DNA from 3 places in the Actinopolyspora sabaoui genome. Region 1 is predicted to be linked to each of the others. Evidence: riboswitches for the same ligand, from Rfam matches in the RefSeq annotation. Region 1 holds a riboswitch; each other region holds the start of a gene.
The links. A riboswitch is a leader RNA that binds a small molecule or an ion and turns the genes downstream of it on or off. The one in region 1 is predicted to bind cobalamin.

Region 1 (7,055 bases):
TCGATGCCAACAGCGAGCAGCTCGGAGCGGTCGCCGACGAGATCTCGGCGATGGGCGTGAAATCGGCGAGCGTTCCGGCCGACGTGTCCGACCAGGAAGCCGTGCGGACCATGGTCGAGCGCGTGGCCACCGAATTCGGGCAGCTCGACGTCATGGTGGCCAACGCTGGTATCGCCGACGTGAAACCACTGCTGGAGACCACGCCCGAGGACTTCGACCACCTGATGTCGATCAACCTCCGCGGGGTGTATCTCTGCTACACGGCCGCTGCCCGACAAATGATCGCGCAGGGGAGCGGTGGCAAGATCATCGGAGCGGCCTCCATCGTGGCCCACCGGCCGTTCCCCTTGCTCGGTACCTACTCGGCCTCGAAGTGGGGCGTGCGGGGACTTACCCAGTCGGCCGCGATGGAGTGGGCGCAGCACGGCATCACGGTCAACGCCTACTGCCCGGGCATCGTCGGCACCGCGATGTGGGATCACATCGACGAGAAACTGGCCGAGAACGAGGGGCTGCGCAAAGGCGCGGCGATCGAGAAGTACTCGGAACTGATCCACCTCGGCAGGGTCTCGGTTCCCGAGGACGTGGCCGGTTTCGTGTCCTACCTGGCCTCGCCCGACTCCGACTACATGACCGGGCAGTCCGTGATGATCGACGGCGGGGTCCAGTTCGCCTGAACTGACACGGTTCGAAGGAGCTACGAAGCCGATCGCGGGGTTGGTCGGGAGGTGTCCCGCCGACCCCGCGCCCGCACGTTCCGCACCGAGTCCCACCGCAGCCGCGTGCTGAGGCCCTGGCTCGGAGACTCCTGCCGAGCTCACCTCACCGGCCGACTGGTCCGAGAGCAGGGCATTCACCGTGACCCGGTGCGTGGCGCACCTTTCTCGTGGTGCTCACTGGAAGCCCCATCCCGAATTACTGCATATGATGTTCTCGTTCGAACTGCGGTCCCAGGTGCACGGGAACCCGTTCAGCGTGCTGTTCTCGTAGTAGTTCTTGTTGCACTGGCCCCACTGGCCGCTGCTGAGGCTGTTGACGCAGAATCCGGACCTGTAAAGGCTCCCGCTGCGGAGGTTTTCCCAGTACACGACCGCCGAAGCTCCGTCGGAAGCCTGGTCCTGAACCCACCAGTGATCGCCCGCTGCTTCGTAACAGATCTCCACCGCCGGCACTGAGTGACAGACCAGCTCCGAACGGGGTGGGAGATTTCCCGCCACCGCATAGTTCAGCTCCGCATCGGCAGCGGCTTCGACACCGGTTGCTCCACTCGAAACCGGTGCAACACGCTCAACGTCGGCAGTGGCGACCCCTGGAATAGCGGCACCGAACACCGCGGCGAGCGTCATCGACAGTGTCAGCAATATCGCTCTGGTTCTACTCATCTGAACGTACCTCACTCCTCGAGAAGTGATTTCACGCGGACCTTCGTCGAGGATGGTTTCAGTAGAACGCCGCTTATAGAATCCGCTGAAAGGGTAGTTGATTCCGCCGAAAAGGTTCGTTTTGTCGGGTTGATCGGTTTGTTCGAGGCGAGTGATCCCGGCGCGTGGGGTGAATACATCCTTCACCGGAGGCTCCATCACGACCTGTGTCCGCAGGACGCGACCGAATCCCACGCCCCCACTCGGCAGGCCGCCGCATCAGGAGAAACTCACGTGTGGTGGTGCTTTCGAAGCATCGTGGCTTCCTTACAGCTCAGGCCCGATGGGTTCTTGCCGATTCGTTAACTCCGCATCCCGAGGGACTCGTAGCGTGTTGTCGAACGTGGCGTAAACCGCCACACGAGACGTCTGTCGACGGCTCGGCTCCGTCAGTGCGGGGTGTTCTCGCGGAGCAGGGCGTGTCGTTGCTCGGGAGGGCGGCCGGGGCAGGAGGTGCACTTGTCCTCGCCGGGTGCCCGGTAGAGCAGGCAGCACGAGGTTCGTTTGGTGAACAGCCGGGTGGTCCTCGCCGGTGATTCGATCCCGGTGTAGCGCGGTGCGGGCATCGGAGCGTTCATGGCCGCGACCAGCGGTTCGGCCAGTGCGGTGGCGCGGTCAGCAGCACCATGTGCACGGCCTGCCCAGAGCAGGCACCCGGCGAGGGCGTCGGTCGCGATCGCCCAGAGAGGACGTTGCCGTATCCCGGCGGTGGCGGCCACCGAGGCGATGTTCCGGTCGAAGGTCCGCCGCAGCGCTTGGGCCAGTGATTCCAGCGGGTCGCTGCCGGGAAGCACGTTCACCGAGGTGACCCCGGACAGCCTGCTGTCCGGCTGCCAGTGCAGCCGCAGGTCCTCCAGCCGGGGCGACAGCGCCTCACCGGTGACGACGTACGAGGCGACCGACGGCGCGATCAGTTTGCTCGACGTCGAGAACCACCACAGGGTGGCCAGCACGCGTGCGTCGTCGGTGTGCCAGATCCGGCCGCGCAACCGCAGCTGCTCGCTCATCCAGTCGGGGTCCTCGACGAGAGAGGCGGGTACCTGCTCGCAGTGCTCGTCGGTGAGCAGCCGAGCGTGCTCGGTGGGGTTCATCCCGTTCAGCGTGCGGGTGAGTAGTTGGTCTGCGCGCGTGCTCATGATTCTCCTGGAGGCCGAAGGCAGTACGCGATCTGCGCGGCAACGGGTCAGTTTCCGAAGAGCACGGTCGGAGCTCCCGTGCGGGGGTGGGTGCCGATCTCGGCGGGTACGCCGTACACCTCGGACAGCAGCGATTCGGTGAACACCTCCCCGGGAGTTCCGAGGGCCATTACTTCCCCCGCCGCCAGCAGGCAAATCCGGTCGCAGAATCGAGCGGCCAGGTTCAGGTCGTGCAGCGCCGCCAGGGTCGTCACGTTCAGCCGGCGCACGAGTGCCAGCACATCGAACTGGTGCCGCATGTCCAAGTGGTTGGTGGGCTCGTCGAGTACCAGCATCCCCGGTTCCTGCACCAGGGCCCGGGCGATGAGCACCCGCTGCTTCTCCCCGCCGGAGAGCTGGGCGAACGGACGGTGGGCCATCTCGGCCATCTCGACCATTTCCAGCGACACGGTCACGATCCGCTCGTCGCCGAGGCGATCCCCGCCGATCCTCCGCCGGTGCGGCGCGCGGCCCATCGCGGCCACATCGTGGGCGGTCAGCTCGAACTCGGCCGGAGCCTCCTGCGGCAGGGCGGCCAGCCGACGTGCCAACATTCGGCGTGGTATCCGGAACACGTCCGCTCCGTCGAGCAGCACCTGCCCCTCGGTGGGCCGCAGTTGCCGGTAGGCCGCGCGCAGCAGCGTCGACTTTCCGGCCCCGTTGGGGCCGACCACACCGACCACTTCCCCTGGCGCCGCGCTCAGCGAGACCCCCGACACGACTCGCCGCCCTCCGGCGTCGCAGGAGATGTCCCGGATGTCCAGCTCGGCCGGTCGCACTTCGTGGTGACTCATCGGTCCGCCTTTTCCCGGCGCGCCTGGCGACGCAGCAGCCACACGAAGAACGGACCGCCGCACAGCGCCGTGAGCACCCCGAGCTGGATCTCCTGCGGCGTTGCCACGGTTCGGGCGGCGAGATCGGCGAGGATCAGGAACGTGGCCCCCAGCAGTGCCGCGGTCGGCAGTACGCGCCGGTGGTCCGCCCCGACCAGCATGCGCACCGCGTGCGGCACCATCAGGCCGACGAACCCGATGGCACCGCTGACCGCCACCATCGCGCCGGTCATCAGCGAGACCAGCACGAACATTCCGGCGCGGAAGCGATGCACGTCCAACCCCAGGATTCCTGCGGACTCCTCGCCCGCGAGCAGCAGGTTCAGCGAACCGGACTGCCACAGCAGCACTGCCAGACCGACCAGCACCACGATCGCCGGTATCGGCAGCGTCCGCCACTCCGCCCCGGCGACGCTGCCCAACCGCCAGAACCGGATCGAGGCCAACAGGTGCGGATCGGAGGCGGTGCTCAGCAACAGATCGGTCAGCGCGGACAGCACGTAGGACAACGCCACACCGGCGAGGACGAGGCGGGTGGTGGTCATTCGCCCGCCCGAGTTCGCGAGGGCGTAGACCGCCGCCAGGGTGACCATCGAACCGGCGAACGCGGCCACCATCGGGGTGGCGAGCGTCCCGAGAACCGTGGCGCCGGTAACCAGTAACGTCACGGCGCCCAAGGAGGCTCCAGATGAGATCCCGAGCAGGAAGGGATCTGCGAGCGGGTTGCGAACCAGTGCCTGCAGTGCGGTCCCCACGGCCGAGAGTCCGGCACCGACGATCCCGGCGAGCAACACTCTGGGAAGCCGCACGTCCAGCAGGATCGTGTCGTAGGTGGCCGGCCAATCGGGATCGATCCCTCCCGGAGAAACCCGGTGCACGAGGATGGCGGTCACGTCACTCGGAGGTAGCGAGACCGACCCGACGGCGAGACCGACGACGACGGCGACCACCAGAGCGGCGCCGAGCAGGACCAGTACCAATGGGTAGGAGATCCGGCGCTCACGAGGCGAAACGTGCTCCGGAGCGGGGCGCGTCGATTTCGCTGCCGGGTTCGATTCGACTGCCGGGTTCGTGTCCTCCGACACGGCGTCGGCGGAGCTCCGCACGTTGCCTCCGCTCACCGGAACCGTCCCGGATGCAGTTGCTCGCTCAGCTCGGCCACGGCGCGGGGTACGCGTACTCCCGCCACGGCGGTGGAAAGCGGAAGCACCGCGAACCTCCGGTGCTCGATGGCCGGAACGTTCGCCAGCGCCGGCTTTTTCAGCAGCAGGCGTTTCTTCTGCTCGACCGTGGTCGATCCGTAGTCCAGGATCAGGATTCGTTCGGGACGCCGCTTGATCACCTGTTCCCATGAGACGTCGACGAAGCCGTCTCGCTGGTCGGCGAAGACGTTGCGGCCGCCGGACATCCGGACGATCGCGTCGGCGATCCCGTCACCGCCCGCGGTCAGGGCCGACTTCGTGCCGCTGTCGTAGACGAATACGCTCACCGGTTCCACCTCGCCCAGCTGGTGCTGAGCTTCCGACAGCGTCGCGTTCATACGGTCGATGAGCTCTCGGGCCCGTTCCGGTACGTCGAAGATCTTCGCGATCGTGCGGATCTCCTCGTGTACCTCGGAGATGCCCACCCCTCCATCGGTGCAATTGGCGATGTTCAGGTGAGTCCTGATGCCCGCCTCGCGCAGTCGCTCACGCGAGCGCCCGTCCTGCTGGCCGAAGGCGGAGGTGTAGCCGCCGTAGACGAAGTCGGGTGCCTGTTGCAACAGCGCTTCGTAGGAGGGGTATCGCTCTGCCAGCACCGGAATCCGCCGGTACTCCTCGCGATACTCCGCGAGGATGCGATCGTCCAGGTAGGCGGTACCGACCATGCGATCGGCCAGACCGAGCGCGAGCATGATCTCGGTGGTGTGCTGGTTCATCGTCACCGCGCGTCGCGGAGGGCGCTGGTAGGTCGTGGTCTCTCCGCAGTTGGTGACCGTGACGGGGAACCCGGCCGGGGACTCTTCCCGGGCACCGGCGTTCGTTCGCGCGCCGGTGGTGCCACATCCGGCGATCAGCGCGGTCAGCGTCAGCGCGGCCAACAGCGTGGCGGCGCGGCGTGGTCGGTCGCCTCCGGCGCGGGGCCGGGCGACGATACGTGTCGCCGGGTGGCGCATCGGTCCTCAATCCATCGTCGAGCGATACCTGCGCCGCAGCCGGTCTCCTGGCTTCCGGATCGTCGCGTCCACGTTGCCTTCCCGGCGCTTGGGCCAGTGGCGTAGCTGGTGCGGGGACGCTTCCCGGTCACAGTGGCGAGGACCACGCCGGACTCTCACCGGCTTCCCGTGCACTGCGGCGAAAGCCGAAGTTACACGCTCGATGCGCGATGTTGGACCTTCGCATGACATTACCCACTCAGTCACCCCTGGCGGGACTGCCGGATGTGCGAGCCGAGGTTGGGCTTGTGCTGCGTGGCGGCGCGCGGGACAGCGCATGCACCGGCGAATTGACGTCCTCGGCGGAGAACTCCCCCTATCGGGCAGCGGGATCGACGACCCCCCGGCGGCGCTACCGGGCTCGGTTTGGGTGCGAGCTGGTGCTCGGCTGGCCGGGCGGCCGTGGGTGGACGTGACAGCGCGGAGAGCGCAGGATCCCGGTGGTGGAGCAGCCGAGCCCCGCAGACTTTCGATTGGACAGGAGGAGCATGTCTCTGAGCGACTTCCCACGTCATCCCCTGCTGTTCGGGCCCAGCCCGATCCATCCTCTGGAACGTTTGACCAGCCATCTCGGTGGGGCGCGGGTGTGGGCCAAGCGGGAGGACTGCAACTCCGGCCTCGCCTTCGGCGGCAACAAGACCCGCAAGCTGGAGTACCTGGTTCCGGACGTCCTGGCCAACGAGTCCACCCACCTGGTCTCGATCGGTGGGGTGCAGTCCAATCACACCCGGCAGGTCGCGGCCGTCGCCGCGAAGCTCGGGTTGCGGGCCCGTCTGGTCCAGGAGAGCTGGGTCGACTGGCCCGACGCGGTCAACGACCGGGTCGGAAACATCCAGCTCTCACGCATCATGGGCGCGCAGGTCCAGCTCACCGATGCCGACTTCGACATCGGCTTCAAGCAGAGCTGGCAGAACGCGTTGGAGGAGATCCGCGCGGAAGGAGGCACGCCGTACGCGATCCCGGCCGGTGCCTCCGACCACCCGCTCGGCGGGCTCGGGTTCGCCAACTGGGCCCACGAGGTCGCCGAGCAGGAACGGGAGCTCGGCGTCTTCTTCGACACCATCGTGGTCTGCAGCGTCACCGGTTCCACGCACGCCGGCATGATCGCCGGTTTCGCCGAGCAGGAACGGCCCCGCCGGGTCCTCGGGATCGACGCCTCCGCGAAGATCGACAGCACCCGCACTCAGGTCGACCGGATCGCGCGAGACACGGCGGAGAAGATCGGGCTGGGCCGGGAGCTGTGGGACGAGGAGATCACCGTGCTCGAGGGGTGGGCGGGTGAGCACTACGGGATCCCCGTGGAGTCGACGCTGGAAGCGATCCGGCTGACCGGCAGGCTCGAGGGCGTCATCCTCGACCCGGTTTACGAGGGCAAATCGATGGCGGGGCTCATCGATCTCGTCACCTCCGGCGAGATCGGACCGGACAGCAA
Region 2 (7,055 bases), on a different contig from region 1:
GCGTAGAGCTCCTTGAGTTCCTCCGGGATTCGCTCGATCGATCCGAGAGCACCGTCGTAGTACTTCAGATCGGCCACCATGCGCCGGTCCCACAGCCCCGCTCGCTTCAGGTCGTCGACCAGGTGCGGGTTGATCACGGTGAAGTCGCCGGACATGTTCGACTTGACGTAGAGGTTGCGGTAGAGCGGTTCGACGGACTGCCCGACGCCGCAGATGTTGGAGATCGTGGCGGTGGGAGCGATCGCCATCACGTTGGAGTTGCGCATTCCCCGCAGCCGCACTTTCTCCCGCAGCGACTGCCAGTCCAGTGTCGAGGAGCTCGACAACTCGACGTCCCCGTCGCGTTCGCGCCGCAGCAGCTCCAGCGAGTCCAGCGGCAGGATCCCCCGACTCCACAGCGAACCCTCGAACGATTCGTAGCGGCCGCGTTCGGCCGCCAGTTCCGAGGAGGCGGAGATCGCGTGATAGCTGATCTCCTCCATACTCCGGTCGGCGAACTCCACGGCCCGTTGCGAGGACATCGGGATGCGACGCCTGAACAGCGCGTCGGTCAGTCCCATGACTCCCAGCCCGACCGGCCGGTGCCGCAGGTTGGAGTCGCGTGCTTCCGGAATCGTGTAGAAGTTGATGTCGATGACGTTGTCGAGCATGCGCACAGCGGTTCGGGTGGTGCGTTCCAACCGCTCGCGATCGATACCGTCGGCGGTGACGTGGTTGGCGAGGTTGATCGAGCCCAGATTGCACACCGCGACCTCGTCCCGGTCGGTGTTGAGCGTGATCTCGGTGCACAGGTTGGAGGAGTGCACCACCCCGGCGTGCTGCTGCGGGGAGCGCAGGTTGCAGGGATCCTTGAAGGTGATCCACGGGTGGCCGGTCTCGAACAGCATGGTCAGCATCCGGCGCCACAGGTCCACGGCCCCCACCTCGCGGTGGACCTTCAGCTCGCCGCGCTCGGCGGCGCGTTCGTACTCACGGTAGCGCTCGGCGAACTCCGTGCCGTACAGGTCGTGCAGGTCACCAACCTCGTCGGGGGAGAACAACGTCCAGGTGCCGTCGGCCTCGACCCGCCGGAGGAACTCGTCCGGAACCCAGTTCGCGGTGTTCATGTCGTGGGTGCGCCTGCGGTCGTCGCCGGTGTTCTTGCGCAGGTCGAGGAACTCCTCGATGTCGATGTGCCAGGTCTCCAGGTAGGCGCACACCGCGCCCTTGCGCTTGCCGCCCTGGTTGACCGCCACCGCCGTGTCGTTGGCGATCTTGAGGAACGGCACGACACCCTGGGACTGCCCGTTGGTGCCGTTGATGTGGGCACCGATGCCGCGTACCGGTGTCCAGTCGTTGCCCAGTCCTCCGGCGTACTTGGACAGCTTGGCGTTGTTGCCGATCGAGTGAAAGATGTGCCGCAGGTCGTCGTCGACGGTGGTGAGAAAGCAGGACGACAGCTGGGGACGGGTGGTTCCCGCGTTGAACAGCGTCGGGGTGGAGCACATGAAATCCATGCCCGACAACAGCTCGTAGAACTCCACCGCACGACGGCCGCGATCGTCCTCCGCCAGCGCGAGCCCCATGGCCACCCGCATGAAGAACGCCTGCGGCAGCTCGTAACGCATCCCCCGGTCGTGCAGCAGGTAGCGATCGTAAAGGGTGCGCACCCCGAGGAAGTCGAACAGCGTGTCGCGTTCCGGGCGCAACGCGGCGCCGAGTTCTTCGAGATCGAACTCACCCAGCCGCGAATCGAGCTGGCCGATCTCGATGCCGTGTCGCACGTAGCGGGCGAAGTAGTCCGGATAGCGGTGCCGCATCTCTTCCTGGTCGGCCTCACGCTGCTGTCCCTCCAGGAAGCTGAGGGCCTCGCGGCGAAGGTCGTCCAACAACAGCCGGGCCGTGACCAGTGAGTAGTTCGGTTCGGCTTCGACGAGCGTGCGGGCGGCCATGATCAGCGCGCTCGCCAGCTCGTCGGACGAGATACCGTCGTAGAGGTTGCGCCGCACCTCGCGCAACACGTGCTCGGCGGACACGTCCGCCAACCCGGCACAGGCCTGTTCCACCACTGTGGACACCCTGTCCCAGTTCAGTGGTTCCGATTCCCCGAGCGGGCCGCTGACGCGGATGTCGAGGGCGACGGAAGACACGACGGCGTCGGACAGTTGAGTCACTGTGCACTCTCCTCGCGAGTTCGAACCGATGCCCGGACCGGGCGGGAACACACGAGGCCCGCGGGACACGGCACCGGATTCCGGGGCACGCGTCCGGCCAAGTTCGCGCGGACCCTCCCTCGAGGTCGCGGACGGCGCGCACGCTCGTGCGCGCATCGACGGCAGGTCTTCGGACTCACGGGCTTCCGGCGGTTCGACCGCCGGTCCTGATAACCGTCGCTTCCCGGACGAATCGACGTCCAGTGCTGAAACCACCCTGGGGGTGGCACGGCGTTCGTTCCCGTTTACCGCTGCGGGGCAGTCCCGGAGTCGCACCGGGTTCCCTGTTGGCACACCGAATCGTTCGAATCCGGTGAACCGCCGACATCAACACACTACATGTTGACTTGTTGGATCTATGCAACCCCCACATGGGCTACCGAGCTTTTGCTGCCCGGGTGTACGACCACTACCTGGGTGGAGCCACCAACTTCGCGGCCGATCGTGCAGCGGCCGAGGCCGGATCGACCGCGAGACCACACGCTCGCGAGTACGCGCGGGCCAACCGGGCCTTCCTCGGACGACGCGCGGTCGCGTACCTGTCCGCGCGGGGGATCGACCAGTTCCTGGACCTGGGGGCGGGCATTCCGACCGTTGGCAACGTGCACGAAGTGGCCCAGTCGCTCAATCCGAGTACCCGGGTGACCTACGGCGATCACGAACCGGTGGCGGTGGCCCACGCACAGCGACTGCTCGCCGACGCCGAGGAGGTCATGGCCCGCACGCCGACACCGGTCAGCTGGCGCCCTCCGCACGAGATAACCGAGTTGATGGGGCTACGAACTGGTGGACCCCGGACTCGTACCGCTGCCGAGCTGGCACCCCGGACACTGTCACCCGCGAGGCGATCGAGGTCTCGAACGCGTACGGAGCGGCGGGACGTCTGGCACGCTGAGACAGCCCCGGCAGGCCACGACCTCGAACCTCGGACAGCCTCAGAAACGGCGCTGACTCGGCACCGGAACGGGATAACCGAACCTGAGCAACGCGTGCGGGGGCCCCGGCAGTCCGAGTCGGTCCCGGAGTCCCGCGCGCACCTCGGTGAGGTTGAACGGTTGCGTGATGACCGAGGCCACCAGGCCCAGGCTGGTGGCGGTGAGCCAGGCGAACTGCATGGCTTCACCGGCACGGAGGTGCGCGGCGGGTTCGTCGGTGCCGGTGGTCAGCACCATGATCGACTCATTCGCGATCCACTCGGAGAGATGCCGTTCGTCGGGCAGCCTGCTGCTCGAGCCGACGAGGCCGACGGCGGCCACACCCTCGCTACCGAGATCCTCGGAGGCGATGCCGCCTCCCGGGTCCACACCACCCTGTCCACTCACCAGCCACATGGCCAGTTCCCGCTGGTAGTGGCGGTCCCTGCGGTGCACTCGAGCCGCGTAGCCCAGGATCTCGGCAAGGGTCCTGGCCTCCTCGATACCGGTTATCCAGCGCGCGTGAACCTCGGAGGAGTTCCCCGCCGCCAGCAACGCCTCCCGCCCCACGTGGGGGAGCTGCTGTTGGTGGAACGGCCTGCGATAGCTGGCACGCCGGGGGATCGCCCGGAAGCGCTGCCCCTCGGAAACCGTCGGCTGTTGCCGATGCGTGGCCCCGACGGTGGCGACCAGCCGGGGATCGTCGGATTCGCTTTCCTCCGGTCCCCGTCGAATCTGGGCGGCCCAGCCGCTCGCGCGCACCGCGAGGAACAGGTTGGTCACCGCGGCGCCGCAGGAGAGCCGCCGATCCCTGCCTTCCGGATCGTGCTGTTCGAGTGCCACGTCGGGTCGCTCACGCAGCAGGGCCGTGCGATCACTCGTCGTCAGTTCCCAAGGTTGGGTATTGTGCACCGAGGGTGCCCGGGCGACCGCGTCCTCCAGGCTGTGGACCTCTTCGGGTGACCAACCCTGTTCGGTTGTGGAAGTACCGGCTCGCCGCCGGTGCGGTCTGAGCCAACTCATGGTCGACCCCCTGGGACACGAGTGTGCGCTCGCCGCGATAGCGCGATCGATCGGCACCAGTGGCGGCCGAAGTGCCGGGCGGGATCACCGAGCGCGAAAGGGCCGGATATCGAAATCCCAGGGCTCACTATGCCGCCGTGCCGGGAAAGCCGCAGCGCGGTTACCGGGCACGAGCGGAATTCGACGGATATATGCCGGCGGAAAAGCGCGGGCGGACGGTACCGCGCTCAGGATCGGCGAGAGCAGTGCCAACCGCACGAGCTCGGACCGCGACGGGAGCACCATCCGTGCCGGACTGATCAGCCGAGCACGGGCAGCCCGATCGCGGCGTCGACGGCCAGTGCCAGGAACAACCCGCTGAGGTAGCTGTTCGACAGGTGGAACAGCCGCATCGGGTTGACGCCGCGACCACGGCGCACCCCCTGGTGCAGTCGCTGTGCCATCACCAGGAACACCGCACCGATCGCCACGGCACAGCCGACGTAGATCCAGCTGGTGACCGGGATCAGCAGCAGCGTGCTCGCCACGGTGGCCCAGGAGTAGGCCAGGATGCGCGCCGAGACCTGCCGCGGAGTCGCCACCACGGGAAGCATCGGCACGCCCGCCCGTTCGTAGTCCTCGCGGTACTTCATCGCCAGGGACCAGAAATGCGGGGGTGTCCAGAGGAAGACCACGGCGAACATCACCACCGCGGGCCACTCCACGGTTCCGGAGACGGCGGCCCAGCCGACCAGGACCGGCATGCAGCCGGCGGCGCCGCCCCAGACGATGTTCTGCGAGGTGCGCCGTTTGAGCACCAGCGTGTAGATGAAGACGTAGAACAACGTGGCCGAGAGCGCGAGCACCGCGGCCAACAGGTTCGCCCCGCCCCACAGCACGGCGAACGATGCCACGCTCAGCACGAGCCCGAACACCAGGGCGTGAGTACGCGGCACGCGGTAGCTGACCAGCGGGCGGGACTTGGTGCGGTCCATGACCGCGTCGATGTCCGAGTCGGCGACGCAGTTGAGCGTGTTCGCACTGCCCGCTGCCATGGCTCCCCCCACCAGGGTGACCAACACGAGCAGCAACGAGGGGACCCCGCGTTCCGCCAGGAACATGGCCGGAATCGTGGTGATCAGCAGCAGCTCTATGACGCGTGGCTTGGTCAGTGCCAAATAGGCGCTGAGCACACCGCGCGCCCCGGCGCGGCCCGCGGAGCTTTCCTCGTCCCCGGTGGATCGTGTCGCGGTCGTCATGTCTGCGCCGACCCGGTCTGCTGGGTTGTCCCGGCCGCGGGACCGTACTTTGCTGTGCTCCACACGCGGAACCACTGAACCACCTTGTGCTCGGCGAAGAAGGCACCGAAGGGAATCGTTCCGGCCAACAGGACCAGGATCATGGGCCCGATGGGGACCCGCAACAGCCGAGTGATCAACAGTGCCAACACCAGATAGACCATGTACAGCCAACCGTGGGCGATTCCGATGACGGTGGTGGCGGTCTCGCCGACGTGCTGCACGTCGGTGCCGCTCGGCCAGCCGTACTTGCCCACCATCGCCACGCACAGTGCGATCAGCAGCACGGCCGTCACATACGCCATGACCCGGTAACCGGTCAGCAGAACACTCGGCTTCACGACAACTCCCTCAATCCCGCCTCGTGCCTCCACCACGACCCCGGCGGCGGTGTCCGTCCCGTTCGTGGGCCGATGGATCGACTGCCGTCCGTGGCACGCGGATGAGGCGGGCCACCGTGGCTGCCCGTCGCTGAAGACCGTACGCCACGGCTCACAGCGACTTGCGACTACCTGACACCGACAGTGGTCTCGGCCACTTCGGGCGGGTACAACGGCACCCCGAACCGCCGGGTTCACGCGATGCACGGGGACGCCCCAGGCGGGTCACCGCGAGCGCTCCGGGCTGCGCCGCGGCACGGCCATCCCCGGAGCGACCACCACGCGCGAGCGACCCCAGCCGGGCCGCCGCCGTCGACGAACGATCGGCGAGCCGGGATAGCGGTCTCCCGCTACCGGTGCTCGCCGAGTGGGCCGAGTGGCGAGTGGGCCGAGTGGTACGCCTCGGCGCCGAACTCGTAGGAACGCGACTCGGGCTTCCGAGTGGCGAGGGCGGCGGTGATCATCGACTCGTCGGCCGGTGGTGGCTCGGAGTTCGTCGCCTCGGCACGCCCGGTCGCGCGGAATGCGGTAGACCGCCTCGGACCGCGGTTGGCGATGCACGCCTGTTCGGTGAACTCGTGTCGGCCACCTCCTTCGAGTTGGGAGCCTACTCGTACCTCCGGAATACAGTCGCAGCATGCTCAGCGCGGGTCAGGGAATTCGTCGAGCACTGCCACACGTTTCGTGAAAATTTTTCCTATCGATTTCGTATTCGCCACGATTTCGCGCGTAACATCCGCGTACCTACCCACAATAAAATGAATTTATTTCATTCAACGAGGAGTCTCGCTCGTTCGAGTGAGAACGCGGACGTGCGCATCAAGCATGCGCCGGAAAATCCGTCACTCCGCTTAGGATCACCAGCAGCACAGTGTCGAGCGGAAGTGCGGTGGACCATGGAAGACGAGGCCATCGTTCCCCTTAGGCCGGGGTTCGACAACGAGTTCCGCGGATTCAACCGAAAACAGGTTCTGGAACACATCGAACTGCTGGAGGACCAGATCCGGATCCTGGTCACCGACAGGGACGAGGCGATCCGGCTCAACGAGGACCAACGGCGCATCACCGATGAGACGCGCAGGCAGATGGAGGAAACCGCCGGTGAGTTGAAACGGGTGCAGAACGCCGATACCGGGCAGCCCTACATCACCGCGCGGATGCAACACATGCTGAACATGGCGGAGGAAGAAGCCACCGCCATTCGTGAGCACGCCAACCGTGAGGCCGAGACGATCCGCGGCGTCGCGGAGACCGATGCCGAACGCGTCC
Region 3 (7,055 bases), on a different contig from region 1:
GGGAGCCATTCCAGATTGCCGTGCTTGCCCAGGTGCACCATGGCGTGCGCGTCGAAGTCGTCGACCAGCCAGCGGTAGGCGGCCAGGTAGTGGTGGCTCGGAGGCAGGTCCGGATCGTGGTAGATCGCGATCGGGTTCTCCCCGAAGCCACGCGGCGGCTGGATCATCAGCACGACATTGCCCGCCCTGATGGCGGCGAGCACGATCTCGCCGTCGGGGTCCTGCGAGTAGTCCACGAACAGCTCACCGGGCGGCGGTCCCCAGTGTTGTTCGATGTCGGCGCGCAGCTGTTCGGGGAGCGAGTCGTACCACTCCCGGTACCGCTTGGCGGGGATACGTACCGGATTGCCCGCCAGCTGCTCCTCACTCAGCCAGTCGCGGTCCTGCCCGCCCGCCGCGATCAGTGCGTGGATCAGCGCGTCGCCGTCCTGCGCCTCGACACCGGGCAGGGCGTCCGGGCCCTCCGCCGGACCGATGTCGTAGCCGTGCTCGTGCAGCGAGCGCAGCATCCGCACCGCCGACACCGGGGTGTCCAACCCCACGGCGTTGCCGACCCTGGCGTGTTTGGTGGGGTAGGCCGAGAGCATCAACGCCAGGCGCCTGCGTTCGGCGGGGATGTGTCCCAGCCTCCCGTGCCGGACCGCGATTCCGGCTACGCGCGCCGCGCGCTCGCTGTCGGCGACGTAGACCGGCAGTCCTTCGGAATCGTTCTCCTTGAACGAGAACGGTACCGTTATCAGCCTGCCGTCGAACTCCGGAACCGCGACCTGGGTGGCCATGTCCAACGGGGACAGTCCCTCGTCGTTCTCCTCCCAGGCGGTGCGGCTGCTGGTCAGGCACAGCCCTTGCAGGATCGGGATGTCCAGTTGCGCGAGTGCGCCGACGTCCCACGCCTCGTCGTCCCCACCGGCGGTGGCCACCGCGGGCTTGCTGCCTCCCGCTGCGAGCACCGTGACCACCAGGGCGTCCGCTCCGCGCAGCGCTTCGAGCAGTTCCGGGTCGGGGGTGCGCAGCGAGGCGCAGAACAGCGGCATCGCTTGTCCGCCCGCGTTCTCGATCGCGTCGCAGAGGGTGTGGGCGAACGCGGTGTTGCCCGCCATGTGGTGCGCCCGGTAGTACAGCACCGCGACAGTGGGGCCCGCCGTCCGCCCGGGTGTGCGCTCCAACCTGCCCCAGGTGGGGGTTTCCTCCGGCGGAGCGAAGCCGTGCCCGGTCAGCAGCACGGTGTCGGAAAGGAAGTGGAACAGCTGGGTCAGGTTCTCCGGCCCACCGTGGGCAAGGTAGGCGTGCGCCTCGGCACACACTCCACCCGGAACGGTCGAGCATTCCATGAGCTCGGCGTCCGGTTGTTGTTCCCCGCCGAGTACGACCACCGGTCGGGGTCCGTTCAGCAGGACGTCGAGCCCTTCTTCCCACGCCCTGCGGCCGCCGAGCAGCCGCACCACGACGAGGTCCACCCCGTCGAGCAGCCCGGGGAGATCGTCCGCACCGACCCGGGCGGGGTTGGCGAGCCGGTAGTCGGCGCCGCTGGCCCGTGCGCTGAGCAGGTCGGTGTCGGAAGTGGACAGCAGCAGGATCATGCGATTGGCTCCTCGGCGTCGAAAACCGGGGGGACCGACCAGGACAGGACGCGCGATGCACGCGCGTTCGAACGGCGCATCAGTAACCTTCCCAGGGGTCCTCGCCCCTTTTCAGTGGTGGCGGTGGTCGGAGTCTCCTGGCTGCCGGATCATCGCTCGCTCCGGTCTTCCCATCTCCACGAGACAGTGACCGTCTACGGAGTTCGCTCCTCGGTGACAGTGGCGGGACCGCGCCGGACTCGCACCGGCTTCCTCCGTGATCCACCGCAGATACGCGCTCCAGTTTCGGGAACGTGCGGATCCCTCGTCAAGCTGCGGGCACACCCCGACCCGCCATCGTGTCGCGGCGCACAGTGGTGCGGCCCGTAGCATCGCCGGAGTGTCCGAGAACTACAGTGCCGACCGCGACAGAGCCGACGCGTGCCCCGGTGCGCTCCGGGTTCATCAGGCCGCGGACGGTGGGCTGGCACGGATCCGAGTCCCCGGTGGTCGACTGGAGGCCCCGCAGCTGCGCGCCCTGACGAAGGCAGCCGTTGAGCTGGGGAACTCCACGGTCGAGCTGACCTCGCGTGCGAATCTGCAGCTGCGCGGGGTCGAAGCTCCCGAGGACTTGGGACGGCTGTTGGCCGAGGTCGGTCTGCTGCCCTCGCTGACCCACGAGCGGGTGCGCAACATCATCGCCGCCCCTTACGCGGGACTCGACGGTCGTGGCCGACTGCACTCGGTGCGGTGGCTCGCCGCGGAACTCGACGCGCTGCTGTGCGCAGAGCCCGCGCTGGCCGAACTGTCCGGCAGGTTCCTGTTCACCGTCGACGACGGGAGCGGTGATCTGGCGCGGTTGCGTGCTGATGTGGGATTGCTGCCGGTGTCCTCCGACAGCGTCGCCGTGCTGCTGGCGGGGAGCGATTCGGGAGTGCGCGTCCCGCCCGGCGCGGCGCCCGCCGCCGCGGTCACGGCCGCGTGCGAGTTCCTCGCCGTACGGGAACGGCATGGGGCCTCGGCGTGGCGAGTGGCCGAGTTGGACACGCTGGATGAGTTGACCGACGCGCTTCGTGCTCGTGTGGGGCGGTGGCCGGAATCCGTTGCCGATGTCACATCCCGGTCGTCCGTCTCGTTCACCGAGTGGATGAATTCCCAGGAAAGACCTGCTGTCGGTGAGCTGGCTCGCTCCGAGGGGCGGGCAGCCCTGGGCGTGGGAGCGCCGCTGGGGCGCTTGTCCCCGGCGCAGCTGCGTTGCATCATACGAGCGGCCGAAGCCGCGTCGGGTACGGTCCGATTGACGCCCTGGCGGACGGTGGTCGTCCCCGGCGTCGCCGAAGAGGAGTGTTCGACGTGGCTCTCCGCGCTGCACTCGTGCGGTCTGATCGTCGAAACAGCCTCGCCGTTCAACGGCGCGACCGCCTGTGCGGGGGAACCCGGATGCGCCAAGTCCCTGGCAGACGTCCACCGGGACGCCGCGCGTGGGCTGGCCTATGTCGAGGCGGCGGACGCCGGCGACACCGACACCGGTGTCCTGCCGGTGCACTGGGCCGGTTGCTCGCGCCGCTGCGGGCTTCCGCGTGGTCCGGTGGTGGAAGTACTGGCGAGTCCCTCCGGGTACCGGGTCAGCTCAACCACAGCCGCCGGGACCGAGACATGGGCCACAGAGGCGGGGACGGACGAGGTGGCCGAGGCCGTCCGGCGAGCCCGGCACGTCGGGGCGAGCACCGTCGAGCCCGGGAACGGACACGAGGACAACCAGCAGGAAACGGGTGACGAGGACAACCGGTGATCGAATACATCCGGGACGGCAAGGAGATCTACCGGCGCTCCTTCGCGACGATCCGCGCCGAAGCCGGTCTCGACGAGCTGCCGTCGGACGTCGCCGGTGTGGCCGTGCGCATGATCCACGCCTGTGGCATGGTCGACCTCGTCGACGATCTCGCCTTCTCGCCCGGAGTGGTAGGTGCCGCGCGCGAGGCGCTGGCCGCCGGTGCTCCGGTGTTGTGCGACGCGGAAATGGTGGCCGCGGGGGTGACGCGCCGCAGGCTGCCCGCCGCCAACGAGATCCTGTGCACCCTGTCCGACCCGCGGGTCCCGGGACTCGCCCGTCAGCTGGAAACCACCCGTAGCGCGGCAGCCATGGAGCTGTGGCGCGGCAGGCTCGACGGAGCCGTGGTCGCGATCGGCAACGCGCCCACCTGCCTGTTCCGATTGCTGGAGCTGATCGAGGAGGGCGCGGGAAAGCCGGCGGCGGTACTGGGAATTCCCGTCGGGTTCATCGGCGCGGTGGAGTCAAAACAGGCGCTGGAGGAGCACCCCGGCTGCCCCGAGTACCTGGTGGTGCACGGCAGGCGCGGCGGTAGTGCGATGACGGTCGCCGCCATCAACGCGATCGCGAGCGAGGAAGAGTGAGCAGCCAACACAGCAACGACCCCGTGCCCGGCCGACTGTTCGGGGTGGGGCTGGGGCCCGGCGATCCGGAACTGGTCACGGTCAAGGCGGCACGTCTGATCGGTGAGGCCGACGTGGTCGCCTATCACAGCGCCAGGCACGGCAACAGCATCGCCCGCTCGGTCGCCGAGCCCTATCTGCGTGGTGACCAGATCGAGGAGCCCCTGGTGTATCCCGTCACCACCGAGACCACCGATCATCCAGGGGGTTATCAGGGCGCGATCGACGAGTTCTACACCGAGATCGCGGGCAGGCTGGCCGCTCACCTCGCCGCGGGCCGCGACGTCGCGCTGCTGGGGGAAGGGGACCCGTTCTTCTACGGTTCCTACATGCACATGCACAAACGGCTCTCGGGTCGGTTCGAGACCGAGGTCGTGCCGGGCGTCAATTCGGTCAGCGCCGCTTCGGCCGAACTGGGACGTCCCCTCGCCGAACGTGACGAGGTCCTCACGGTGCTGCCCGGCACCTTGGAGCCGGGCGCCCTGGCCGAGCGGCTGCGGGACACCGACGCCGCCGCTGTGCTCAAACTGGGACGGACCTTCGAGGGGGTACGGGAGGCCTTCGAAAAGGCAGGCTGCCTCGACAGTGCCTACTACGTGGAGCGCGCCAGCACACGTCGCCAACGAGTCGAGAAGCTCGGCGACGTCGATCCCGAAAGCGTGCCCTACTTCTCACTGGCGCTGCTGCCCAGTCCGGTGGGGGAGACCACCGGCACCACCGCGGCCAGCGAGGAATCCCACGACGGCACCGGTTCGCGTTCGGGTGGCCTGAGCGTGGTCGGGCTGGGGCCCGCGGGGTGGGAGTGGACGACTCCCGAGGCGCAGGCGGCGCTCGGCGCCGCCGACGATCTCGTCGGCTACGGTCCCTACCTCGACCGAATTCCCACCAATCCGCGGCAACGCAAGCACCCCTCGGACAATCGGGTCGAAGCCGAGCGGGCCGCGGCGGCGCTGGAACTCGCCGCCACCGGGCGCGAGGTAGTCGTGGTCTCTTCCGGCGACCCAGGGGTCTTCGCGATGGCGAGCGCGGTACTGGAAGCGGCTACTGATCCGGCCTACGAGCACGTGAACGTCCGCGTGCTCCCCGGCCTCACCGCCGCGCAGGCGGTGGCCAGCCGAGTGGGAGCACCGCTCGGCCACGACTACTGCGTGCTCTCGCTGTCCGATCGCCTCAAGCCGTGGAGCGTCATCGAACAGCGGCTGGAGGCCGCCGCGAGTGCCGATCTCGCCATGGCCGTCTACAACCCTGCCTCCGCGAGCAGGCGTTGGCAGGTCGGCGCGGCCCGCGACACACTGCTTCGGCACCGTGCTCCCGACACTCCGGTGGTGATCGGCAGGGACATCGGAGGCACGGAGGAGGACGTTCGGATCGTCCGGCTCGACGAGCTCGATCCGGAACAGGTCGACATGCGGTGTCTGTTGCTGGTCGGCTCCTCCACCAGCAGGATCGTCGAGCGCTCGGACGGTACGACCGTGTTCACGCCACGCCGTTACCCGGCATGAGAACCGCGCTCCCGGAACCAGGTGAGTGCCTCCTCCACCGTGTGCACCACCGGTGCGGATGGGAGAGCCGGCTGGCGCACCAGCACCACCGGCAGTCCCAGCCTACGGGCGGCGCTCAGCTTCCCCTCGGTCATACTGCCCCCGCTGTTCTTGCTCACGATTACCTCTATCCGGTGAGTTCGGAGCAGCTCCAGCTCGGTGGCGGTGTCGAAGGGTCCTCTCGCGGAGAGCGTGGTCATGTTCGGGGGCAGTGGTTGTTCGGGTTCGTCGACGGTGCGCACCAGGAACCAGTTGTCCCGTGCGGCGGCGAAGCACCCCAGTTCCCGACGCCCGGTGGTCAACAGCACGCGCCGCCCGAGCTCGCCGACCTTCTCGGCGGCCTCGGCCGGCGAGTCCACCTGGTGCCACTCGTCGTCCGGCCCCGGCGACCACGCCCTTCTCCGCAACACCAGCAGTTTTGTTCCCGTGGTTTCGGTGGCCGAGACCGCGTTCTCGGTCATCCGCGCGGCGAACGGGTGGGTGGCGTCCACCACGGTCCCGATCCGTTCCCGACGGAGGTACTCGGCCAGTCCTTCCCGGCCGCCGAACCCGCCGATCCGGACCTCGCCCGCGGGCAGTCTCGGTTCGCGAACCCGACCGGCGAGCGAGGACACCACCGAGACTCCCAGCCGAGCGAGTTGTTCGGCCAGTCGCCTACCCTCGCCGGTGCCGCCCAGAACGAGGACACGCGGACTCATCGTTACACCTCAATTCGAGTGCGGAGTTCCGGCGGCGTCCCGTGCCCGGGCCTGGAACGCCGGTGGGATCGCGGTTTTCCGGGTTCCCGCCGTGGGCGGGTCGGGCCGGTCGTAGGGTCGAGCTCGTCGCCGGTGTGGTCGGGCCGTTGAAAGTTCCGGGCATCTTCGGCGCGCGGGAGCGGTGACCGCGAACTCTTCCGTCAGGACGACCAATCGAACCCGTTGGAGTGCATTCTGCCGTGGCGAACGAAAGCGCCGAGCAGTCGGGTGGGCTCCGGTACGGCTGGACCACCGGAGCCTGTGCCCTGGCCGCCACCACAGCCGCTTACACGGCGTTGCTCACGGGTGACTTCCCGGATCCCGTGCCGGTGCGGTTGCCCAAGGGACACTGCCCGTCCTTCGCGCTCACTCGGGAGCGGTCCGGACCGGGCTGGGCGTTCGCCGGAGTGGTCAAGGACGCCGGGGACGACCCGGACGTCACGCACGGTTCCGTCGTGCGCTCCCGTGTCACCCGCGGCGAGCAGGGCAGCGGGGTGGCCTTCCGCGCCGGATCCGGGGTCGGCACCGTCACCAAGCCCGGCCTGCCACTGGCGGTCGGTGAACCCGCGATCAACCCCGTTCCACGCAGGCTGATCACCGAAGCGGTCACCGAGCTCGCCGGGCGACACGGTGAGCCGGGGGACGTGGTTGTCGAGATCTCCGTCGAGGACGGCGAAGAGCTGGCCAGACACACCTGGAATCCGAGACTGGGGATCACGGGTGGACTCTCGATCCTGGGAACCACGGGAGTGGTGATCCCGTAC

Region 2: another riboswitch for cobalamin. It lies ahead of ACOQFL_RS11235 (ribonucleoside-diphosphate reductase subunit alpha); the one in region 1 lies ahead of ACOQFL_RS16490 (ABC transporter substrate-binding protein).
Region 3: another riboswitch for cobalamin. It lies ahead of cobN (cobaltochelatase subunit CobN); the one in region 1 lies ahead of ACOQFL_RS16490 (ABC transporter substrate-binding protein).

Annotation. Positions count from the first base shown of each region.
Region 1 covers NZ_JBMIHH010000008.1:160,278-167,332, forward strand. The annotation lists gene ACOQFL_RS16465 (acetoin reductase) at 1-677, shown strand, start outside; gene ACOQFL_RS16470 (hypothetical protein) at 894-1,568, opposite strand; gene ACOQFL_RS16475 ((2Fe-2S)-binding protein) at 1,811-2,557, opposite strand; gene ACOQFL_RS16480 (ABC transporter ATP-binding protein) at 2,605-3,390, opposite strand; gene ACOQFL_RS16485 (FecCD family ABC transporter permease) at 3,387-4,535, opposite strand; gene ACOQFL_RS16490 (ABC transporter substrate-binding protein) at 4,547-5,584, opposite strand; cobalamin riboswitch at 5,605-5,777, opposite strand; gene ACOQFL_RS16495 (1-aminocyclopropane-1-carboxylate deaminase) at 6,112-7,055, shown strand, end outside.
Region 2 covers NZ_JBMIHH010000005.1:258,697-265,751, reverse strand. The annotation lists gene ACOQFL_RS11235 (ribonucleoside-diphosphate reductase subunit alpha) at 1-2,153, opposite strand, end outside; cobalamin riboswitch at 2,297-2,530, opposite strand; partial or broken gene ACOQFL_RS11230 (SAM-dependent methyltransferase) at 2,564-2,848, shown strand; gene ACOQFL_RS11225 (Acg family FMN-binding oxidoreductase) at 3,128-4,129, opposite strand; gene ACOQFL_RS11220 (heme o synthase) at 4,429-5,367, opposite strand; gene ACOQFL_RS11215 (DUF3817 domain-containing protein) at 5,364-5,747, opposite strand; gene ACOQFL_RS11210 (DivIVA domain-containing protein) at 6,683-7,055, shown strand, end outside.
Region 3 covers NZ_JBMIHH010000003.1:370,893-377,947, reverse strand. The annotation lists gene cobN (cobaltochelatase subunit CobN) at 1-1,580, opposite strand, end outside; cobalamin riboswitch at 1,711-1,835, opposite strand; gene cobG (precorrin-3B synthase) at 1,960-3,351, shown strand; gene ACOQFL_RS06805 (precorrin-8X methylmutase) at 3,348-3,974, shown strand; gene ACOQFL_RS06800 (precorrin-2 C(20)-methyltransferase) at 3,998-5,515, shown strand; gene ACOQFL_RS06795 (cobalt-precorrin-6A reductase) at 5,503-6,252, opposite strand; gene ACOQFL_RS06790 (cobalt-precorrin-5B (C(1))-methyltransferase) at 6,492-7,055, shown strand, end outside.